Regions from separate parts of the Lysinibacillus sp. EB271-A1-10B genome, predicted to be linked through region 3. Evidence: riboswitches for the same ligand, from Rfam matches in the RefSeq annotation. Region 3 holds a riboswitch; each other region holds the start of a gene.
The links. Region 3 has a riboswitch for cobalamin ahead of AC3WSK_RS05285 (ABC transporter substrate-binding protein). Riboswitches for the same ligand answer to the same signal wherever they lie in the genome.
Positions count from the first base shown of each region.

Region 1: it holds a riboswitch for cobalamin, as region 3 does, so the genes downstream of both, AC3WSK_RS09915 (ABC transporter substrate-binding protein) here and AC3WSK_RS05285 (ABC transporter substrate-binding protein) in region 3, are expected to answer to the same signal.
Region 2: it holds a riboswitch for cobalamin, as region 3 does, so the genes downstream of both, AC3WSK_RS13465 (ribonucleoside-diphosphate reductase subunit alpha) here and AC3WSK_RS05285 (ABC transporter substrate-binding protein) in region 3, are expected to answer to the same signal.

Region 1 is NZ_JBYTDL010000005.1:229,341-232,623, forward strand. Features, by position in the region: gene AC3WSK_RS09910 (FecCD family ABC transporter permease) at 1-287, opposite strand, end outside; gene AC3WSK_RS09915 (ABC transporter substrate-binding protein) at 284-1,252, opposite strand; cobalamin riboswitch at 1,646-1,827, opposite strand; gene AC3WSK_RS09920 (acyl-CoA dehydrogenase family protein) at 1,971-3,283, opposite strand, start outside.
Region 2 is NZ_JBYTDL010000009.1:43,690-46,972, forward strand. Features, by position in the region: gene AC3WSK_RS13455 (ECF transporter S component) at 1-477, shown strand, start outside; gene AC3WSK_RS13460 (hypothetical protein) at 474-1,157, shown strand; cobalamin riboswitch at 1,268-1,455, shown strand; gene AC3WSK_RS13465 (ribonucleoside-diphosphate reductase subunit alpha) at 1,618-3,283, shown strand, end outside.
Region 3 is NZ_JBYTDL010000003.1:17,220-20,502, forward strand. Features, by position in the region: gene AC3WSK_RS05280 (GTP-binding protein) at 1-703, opposite strand, end outside; cobalamin riboswitch at 844-1,030, shown strand; gene AC3WSK_RS05285 (ABC transporter substrate-binding protein) at 1,208-2,203, shown strand; gene AC3WSK_RS05290 (precorrin-3B methylase) at 2,265-2,930, shown strand; gene AC3WSK_RS05295 (PfkB family carbohydrate kinase) at 2,964-3,221, shown strand.

The sequences.
Region 1 (3,283 bases), on a different contig from region 3:
CCCACTGATGCACCAGAGGAAACACCTAACGTATAAGGATCAGCCAAAGGATTTTTTAATAGACCTTGAAAAGCTGCCCCTGCAATAGCAAGTGATGCCCCAACAAGCCCTGCTAGCATCACTCGAGGTAAACGAATCTTCCATAAAATATTGGCAGCTGTTTCATCGGCTGCCTTATTCCACAATACTTCTAATGGAATATGAACTGAGCCTATCGCTACACCACACCAGATGCTAATGATTAAGAGCGTAATTGCTGTTACATAGGCTACAATTGTTTTACTCATTTAAACGCCTCTGGGTAAACAGCCTTTGCTATTTCCTCAAGACCATCTGCTAATCGTGGACCTTGACGACTTGTCGTACTTTTATCCACTTGTACAATCGCTTTATTTTTTACGGCAGTAATTGTCTCAAAGCCTGGACGTTGTGGAATTTTCTTTAAAATATTCGGTACATAATTATATGCCACAACAATGACATCTGGATTTTTCGCGATAATTTGTTCAGCATCAATTGGATACCAGTCATCATTTACATCTGCTGCCACATTTTCAGCATGAATCATTTCTAGCATTTCATTCATAAATGTACCTTTACCAGCTGTATAAATCTGTGGCTCATCCGACGATTCTACAAAGACTTTCTTTGGCTCAACACCCTCAAGTTTTGTTTCAACTTCTTTAACTTTTGCCTTCATATTTGTGACAATTTTCTTAGCTTCTTCTAGTTTTCCTGTTGCACGACCAAGCTGTTTAATCGTCATGTAAGTCTCATTAAAGTTTTTAGCATCCGCTACAACAAATACTTTCACACCTGCAGCCTCAAGCTGTTCAATTGCTCCTTTTGAAAAACTCATACCCGATGCATGTGCAAAAACGATATCTGGCGTTAACGCAATAATTTGTTCAATATTATAATCTGTACCGCCAACCTTATCTTTTTTAGTAGCCTCTGCTGGATAATCGTCATTATCTGATACACCCACTATTTCATCATTTAAGCCAAGACCAAATAAAATTTCAGTGTTACTCGGAATAAGAGAGACTATTTTCTCAGGGGGTGCTTCTAGCGTAATGTCTTTGCCAGTAGCATCCGTTATCTTTATTGGGAATGTTGCTTGATCTACTTTTGATGTCTCTTGCTGCTCAGCAGATGACGGCTTGTCATTTGTCGCCTCTTTTGTGTTGCATGCTGCAAGCAAGCTAACAGCTAAAAATGCTGATAATCCTATTTTCCAAAATTTCTTCATGTGAATCCCCCTTAGTCTATCTGTGCATAAAGTATTTAACGACTTGTTTTTCTGATTGATCGACACATTTTGGGTTTTTATCGTTTAAGGTTGTGGAGTTGTCGCGCAACATTGGGTTTATCTCTTAACGCTGCGGGTTATCGCCCAACTTTTTGAGTTTATCACCCAACATTGTGGATTTATCGCCTACACCGTGAGTTTCCGCACAACATTGTGGGGGTTATTACCCAACTTTTTAGGTTTATCACCTAACATTGTAGGGTTATCGCCCTCTTTGTCAAATTTATCGATATTCAGCTTACAAAACAAATACCCCTCATCATAAAAAAATGAGGGGGTCAAATTTGCACAATATACATATACAAAATCCACCATCCTATCCTCGTAGGCTACAACGTGTTTTCTATAAAGGCAGGTCTCCTGGCTCGTGCTTCTACGCTTTTTCAAGCCTTCCCGAAATTTTCAGTGGCGCAGATTGAAAAAACTCACACTTACAGTGGCGGGACCGCATCGGAATTACACCGATTTCCCTTTTCACTTTACTTAAGTAAAGAACCTTTATAATATTCAGTTGATTGTATTATACATGAAAATCAAAGAAGTCGCCTCCATTCGAGACGACTCTTCATCAAATCAATTATGCTCAGTATAATCGCCACAGGACGTGGCATTCTTTGACTGGGTTCCTCTATTTTGTTTGGACACCCGCTGCAAAAAGTTAAACAATGTCTGAAAAATACTGTACCGTTTTCATTGGTGCACCCATTTCTCGTAATGCCCATGTGTTCTCTAAATAAATATCTGCTAGCTTCTCATATTTGCCGCCGAATCTGTGTGCCCATTCAACTGCTACAACACTTTCATATACATGTGCCATTTGCTCTGCGACCTTTTTTGCCTCAAACGTTTTTGTTGCATCATCTAAACGGCTAAATGTTTGCAAAGTTGAATCTAGCTTTGCTAATTGCTCTACTACAATTTCAACTAATGAATTGTCAGCTAGTTTTTCTAGACGTTCCTCCATGACACGAACAAACATTTCATGCACATGAAACTTATCAACTAAGCGAATGAGCTCTAATGCTAAAATATTCGCAGTCCCCTCCCACACGGTAAGGACCTGAGCATCTCTTAATAACCGTGGTGTAACAAAATCTTCAATATAGCCGTTTCCGCCATGTAATTCAATGGCTTCACTCGCATAATGCACAGCTTGCTCTGCCGTTTCTTTTTTCATGATTGCAATATACAAGCGATTCAAAATGATGTCCTCTTTATTCCCCTGCCCACTAGTTACTTTATCGTACAGCTGAATAAGGTCAAAAACTGTGGCAACTTCTACATGAAGCTTGGCAGCGAATTTTCCTAGTGTATCCTGAATCATAGGATATTGCGTTAAAGGTTTACCAAATGCATGGCGATTTGCCACATAGTGCTTCGCCTCTAAATAACCGCGGCGCATGATGCCGATAGAGGCAACTGCATTGCAAATTCTTGATAAATTAAGCGCCTCCAACATATAGTAAATCCCTTTATTTAGGTCACCGACAACATATGCTAGCGCCCCATCAAATTCCACCTCACCAGAAGGTACTGCTCTAACACCAAGTTTATCCTTTAAACGCCGAACACGCAGGTTATTAACTGTGCCATCATCCTTTCTCCATGGAACTGCAAACAATGTTAAACCCTTTGAACCTGCCTGAGCCCCTTCTATGCGTGCCAATACCATGGTCACTCCACACATTCCAGCGTTAGATGCAAAATATTTCTCACCATATAAACGATACTGCTTGCCGTCCTGCCTTGCCTCTACAACATTCGCTCCGACATCAGAGCCACCTTGGCGCTCCGTTAAAAATGTAGCCCCCTCATAGAGCTCTGTCTCTCCAGTTGCACAAACATGTGGTAAAAAGCGCTCCTTCACCTCATCACTCGCATAATGATCAAGTAAATAAGCAGTTGCCATCGTTAACGTAACAGGACAGTAAAAGCCTGGTTCAGCATGTGATAGTATATAGCCTTGAGCAA
Region 2 (3,283 bases), on a different contig from region 3:
ATGAAATTAACGCTCACTGCCATGGTAGCGGCAATTTGTGCAGTAGGTGCAGTCATTAAAATTCCAACATTTATTACAACTGCTGCGCTTGACTCTGCACCGGCATTTTTGAGCGTTGTATTTTTATCGCCAGTATTAGCTGGTGCTGCAGGAGTCATTGGGCATTTTATTTCAGCCTTAACTACTGGCTTCCCTTTTGGACCACTACATATAATTATCGCTGTGGAAATGTTTATCGTTGTATGGATCTTTGGGGTTATGCATAAAAAAGGAATGCATTTCTGGAAATGGCCTGTGGCACTTATTTTAAATGGTGTCGTGGCACCTATACCATTTTACTTTATTATTAGTCCGGCATTTTATTGGACGTCATTGACTAGTCTTCCATTGGCAACACTTGTTAATCTAGTGATCGTTGCGGTGGCGATGCCAGTTCTGTCGAAGGTATTTGTGCGTAAGGAAGGTCGAGTACATTGAGAAATGCAATAAAAATAGGCGAGCTCATTGCGACAACCGATAATTCCGCTGCAATTGGCGAAAAGCTACAAGATGTTGTCTCTGCTCCAGATCAGCTTACGGCATATTTTACTGCACGTGTTACATTTTTAGAGCAGCTTGCTGCAAATGCTTTACCAAGGCATATTTTACTTGCTAATTTTTCAGGGGATGCTGCATGGTCTCGTTATGTTGCAGGCATTCAGCAGGTTTTTGATGAGGCTGGTCTTTTTTGTCCGCAAATAGACGGTAGTTCAGAGACCAATATGCCAACTTTACAATCAGGTTTGTCAATAACGATGCTTGGGGAGCAGCAGAAACGGACAGCTACAAAGCATGAGCAGCTAAGTTGGTACACATATGGTCTGCCGCTTGTAGGCAATGAAATCCTTGCACAGCCTGAAGATGTCGCACAGCTGGACCCTATTTTTCAAGCGTGGAAAGAGGGAATCGTGCAGCAAGTATGGCCAGTTGGATCAAAAGGTCTACAAGCAGAATTTACCCGACTTTTTGGCGAGCAACAGGTCAAAAATTCATTAGATGTTGAGAAATCGGCTGGTCCATGTGCAGTAGTTTTGCTAGGAATTGATCCAGAAAAAGAGCAGCAAGTACAAAAATATTTTCCTAGAAATTTTGAAAAACTACGTAAAACTGCATTGTAATCGGGCTTGCTTCGAGAAAAAGTAACACTTAAAAAAATTCAAGGGGCAAAACGCCTATTGCAACTATAAACACTATATGTTAGATTTGTTTAGGAGTTAAAACACAATATATAGTATTTTGGACGAGCGGTACCAAATATGGTTTAAAAGGGAATTCGGAAAAGAGTCATCTTAGGCCGAAGCTGTCCCCGCAACTGTAAGTGCTGACAAATGATGAATAGGCCACTGTAAAGAACGGGAAGGCCATCATTTGGAGGAAGCATGAGCCAGGAGACCTGCCGATTTGTTCAAGACAGCAACACATTCTTCGGGGATTGAGAAGTGGAGGCGAGAGATTTGTCCACTTCTTAGTGTGCATGTCCTTCATTTCCATTTCCGATTTTACTGCGATCACGTAACCGATAAATGTTGCGTGATCGCTTTTTGTGTTGGTGGAGAAAGAAAGGGAGAGAATGTATACATGACAATTCAAATCGAACAGCAAATTGCTAAGCTCAAGAAAAGTTATACGGAGGAAGAAATCGAAAGTTTTGTAAGATTATCGGATCGATGGCTACGAAAAAACGACAATGCAACATTTGAAGCATGGGCGGATGCGATGATTTTACAAACGCTTAGCCTGATTGATGAAGAGGAGCCATACTGGACATTTGTCGCAGCTCAAATTTATTTAGAAAAACTGTATGATCAATTTGCAATGCGCCGTGGCGTTTCAGTGCAAGATGTTTATAAAGGTTTCCCAGAACAATTAGCACGCTATACAGAAGCTGGTTTGTATCATGAAAGTTTAACAACAAAATATAGTGAGCAGGATCTTCAAGAACTCGCTTCCTATTTAGAATCAAGTCGAGATGAATTGTTTACGTATATTGGCTTAAAAACATTAATGGACCGCTATGTAGTCCGTGATTACACAAAAACACCAGTAGAGCTACCACAGGAACGATGGATGGTCATTGCGATGACCCTTATGCAAGATGAAACAGAAAATCGTTTAGAAAAAGTACGTGAATCTTACTGGGCAATGAGTAATTTATATATGACTGTGGCAACACCTACATTATCGAATGCAGGTAAAACACATGGCCAGCTATCTAGCTGCTTTATCGATACAGTAGATGATAGTTTACAAAGTATTTATGACACAAATACAGATGTCGCTACATTATCGAAATACGGTGGTGGTATTGGTGTTTACATGGGCAAAATTCGTAGCCGAGGCTCATCCATTAAAGGCTTTAAAGGTGCATCTAGTGGTGTTTTACCATGGATTAAACAGCTTAATAATACGGCGGTTTCAGTCGATCAGCTAGGTCAACGACAAGGAGCTATTGCTGTTTATTTAGATGTTTGGCATAAAGACGTCTTTACGTTTTTAGATTTACGCTTAAACAATGGTGATGAGCGTTTACGTGCCCATGATATTTTCACAGGGCTATGCTTACCGGATTTATTTATGGAAACGGTTGAAGAACGTGGAGAATGGCATTTATTTGACCCACATGAAGTACGAGAAGTTATGGGCTTTTCACTAGAGGATTTCTACGATGAGAAAAAGGGTGATGGCACTTTCCGTACTAAATATGCAGAATGTATTGCGAATCCATTATTAAGTCGTGAAGTCGTGCCAGCGATTGATATTATGAAGCGTATTATGCGCTCGCAGCTTGAAACTGGCGTACCGTTTATGTTCTATCGAGATGAAGTAAATCGTATGAATCCGAATAAGCATGAGGGAATGATTTATAGTTCGAACCTGTGCACAGAGATTTTCCAAAATATGTCAGCGACTGAGTTCGAGTCTATTACTCTAGAAGATGATGTCATCGTAACACGTCGCAAACCTGGCGATTTCGTTGTATGTAACTTATCATCTATCAATCTAGGCAGAGCTGTACCGGCTGGTGTTTTAGAACGATTAATCCCGGTTCAAGTACGTATGTTAGATAATGTTATTGCTTTAAATACAATTCCAGTTAAACAAGCAGAGCGTACGAACTTACGCTACCGTGGCATTGGACTTGGAACATTTGGCTGGCATCATTTATTAGCTTTGAAAGAAATTCAATGGGAGTCTGAGGAAGCTGTAGAATTTGCGGACAAGCTATATGAGGAAATTGCGTATT
Region 3 (3,283 bases):
TAAATTGTGTCTCTGTTAGGAGGGGGAACTGTGTTAGGAATTCCTTTATTCCACTATCTTTTAAGGCAGAGCCAGAAAAGCACAAAAAGGCCTTTTCCTGTTTAATCATCTGAGATAAATGAATAAGGCAGCTAGAGCTATCTAATGTTTCATTGAGAAAAGCATCGAGAAGATGTTCATCACGTTCGGCAAGCCACTCCATTATGTCGTTTGAAACATAGTCGGAACGGAGCGGTTCGTCTACGAATAGAACATCTGCAGAGCAATCCTTTTGAAGCGCAGCCATTACGGCTTCAACATTTGCTCCTTCACGATCAATTTTGTTAATAAAAAAGAAGGTTGGAACGTGATATTGGCGTAAAAGTTGCCACACTGTTTCAGTATGACCTTGTATTCCTTCGACAGCACTAACAATAATGATGGCATAATCCATAACCCGAATGGCACGCTCCATCTCTGGAGAGAAATCGACGTGCCCAGGTGTATCGATTAACGTATATGTATCATTTCCAAGCGTCATGCGGCCTTGCTCCGCAAAAATTGTAATGCCTCGCTGACGCTCCAGCTCATGATTATCTAGAAATGTGTCCTGGTGATCCACTCGTCCACGGGCTTGAATACTGTTTGTATGAAATAGTAACTGCTCAGAAAATGTTGTTTTACCGGCATCCACGTGAGCAAGTACTCCAATTGTTACATGCATAAAAAGATCCTCGTTTCTATTCATTCATTTAACAACATTGTAACAGAATTGGTATAAAAAATATTTCATATAGTGTTTATGTCGCAATAGTGTTAATATATGTATGATTGTGAATCTACTGTCAATCAATATATTCAACAAAATAAAAACGACGTATTGGTGTAAATGACCTTTGTTATTTGCTTAAAAGGGAAATCGGTGCAAATCCGATGCTGTCCCGCAACTGTAAATGGGGAGTCTATACAAGATGCCACTGTAGCCACGCTATGGGAAGGCGTATAGATGATGAACCTAAGCCAGGATACCTGCCAATATTTATTTATTTATTTATTACTGAATCCACGAGGATGGGGATAGTGAACAGGTTGAAAAACCTTTCTTTTGCTATGCTAACCTCTTGGAAACAAGGGGGTTTTTTTATGCCCTTTTCTAGAATCGCTACCAGGTAGCAAAGGAGTCTAAACGATTTCTTACTATATATTTAACATCAAAGGAGAAGAGGACATGAAGAAATGGAAAAGCTTATGGCTAGTCTTTGCGATCGCATTGGTAGCTATATTGGGTGCATGTAGTGAAAAGGACAAACAAGAATCTGCTACACAAGCTGAGAAGGTAGAGCCTTCACAAGCTGAAAAGTCAGACATAACGATAGAAAATAATGGAACGACGCAAGTATATAAGGAAGCCCCCAAAAAAGCGATTAGCTTAAATCAGCACGTGACAGAAATTATGTTGGCTTTAGAGCTAGAAGATTCAATGGTAGGGACGGCGTACTTAGATGACAAAATTTATGAGCCCCTACAAGCGGCCTACGATAAAGTGCCTGTGTTAGCAAAACAGTATCCTACAAAAGAGCAGGTTATTGATGCAGAAGTAGATTTTTTATTTGGTGGTTGGAAAAGCGCCTTTGGAGAGAAAGGTGTTGGTACACAAGAAGAGCTTGAAACATTAGGCATTCACACTTATTTACATACAGCCTCAATCATGACGAAACCAACTTTAGACGATATTTTCGCAGATATTCGAAATATCGCAAAAATTTTCCGTGTTGAAGATCATGGAGAAGCACTAATAGAAAAAATGACAAAGGATGTAGAGGATATCCGTGCAAAATTACCGCAAGATGGAGAAGACCTGCCTGTTCTAGTGTTTGATAGTGGTGATAAAGAAGTCTTCACTGCAGGACAAAACATTATGAATGAACTTGTTACGATGGCCGGCGGTAAAAATATTTTTGGTGATGTAGAATCAGGCTGGACTACGGTGTCCAAAGAAGATGCGGTAGAACGTAATCCAGCAGTCGTAGTTGTCATAGATTACGGAGAAACATCAGCGAAAGCAAAAATAAATTTTTTGAAAAATGATCCAGCCTTGAAGGAAATGGAAGCGGTCAAAAACGAACGCTTTGTGATCCTACCACTTTCTGCCGCGTCTGAAGGAGTACGTGCTGCAGAAGCCATTCAAATTTTGGCGAAAGGCTTCTATCCTGAGAACTTTTAAGCTATCCAATAAATTGGGGGCTAGCAATTGGCTAGCTCCTTTTTCATAAGGAGAAGTATTTATGAATGCATTCCGTTCGAATATACCGGACAAAACCTTCGAAAAGTTAAACAATAATGGGGATTTTACTCGCCTTGCCGTAAGCCCAGGCATTATTAATAAACATTATACCCCTGCACAATTCCAAACAATGGCAAAGGTTATAGGGGAAACTGGTGCCATAAAATACTCTGCCTCTTACAGCATATTATTATCTATCTCAACAGTAGAAGTTGAAAAGAAGATTGAGGAGCTAGAAGATGCTGGCCTTTACGTGGCAAAGCAAGGGCCAATTGTAGCGATGAAAGCGTGTGATTTTTGTGATGGTGACAAGATGGAGGCAGCACCAATTACAGAAAAGCTATATCATTCATTAGAAGGAATCACTGTCCCTACAAGGTTACGTGTAAACGTCAATGGCTGTGCCTCCGCCTGTTATAATGCGGTATATGATGATATTGGGCTTGTTTATCAAAAGGATAGCTTTGATGTCTATTTAGGAGCAGTACCGATGGGAGCGAATGCAACAGCCGGGACACTCTTTGCGAAAAAGGTAGGAGTAGAGCTTATTGAAGGCTTTTTAAAGCAAATCATTGAACTTTATAAGGAACATGCTCGTCCGAATGAACCTTTTTATAAATTTCATCGCAGAACAAATTCTGCTGATTATTGGAAAGATTTAAGCTGACTCATTATCGTAATGTGGGCTCGTAGCGGCTGATTGCGTCTGCTGGTCGTTACACTTGGATCAAAAGGCTCTTTTTATATGAATCATGAAGAAAGTGGGTGGGTTCCAGCGTTGAGCGTTGACACAATAGATACAACTGGTGCCGGAGATGCATTTAATGGCGCTTTGGCAGTAGGACTATGCCGGGGAGATTCGCTTCGAAGTTCGATCGATTTTGCCACGAAAGTTGCCGCTTATGTCGTTACACAAATGGGGGCACAACCGTCAATCCCGGATTCACTCTTGAAATAAATGATAGCCGTAGCTCTTTGTAATTATTACGAAGCAGCTACGTTTTTTTATAAGTAAGTCAT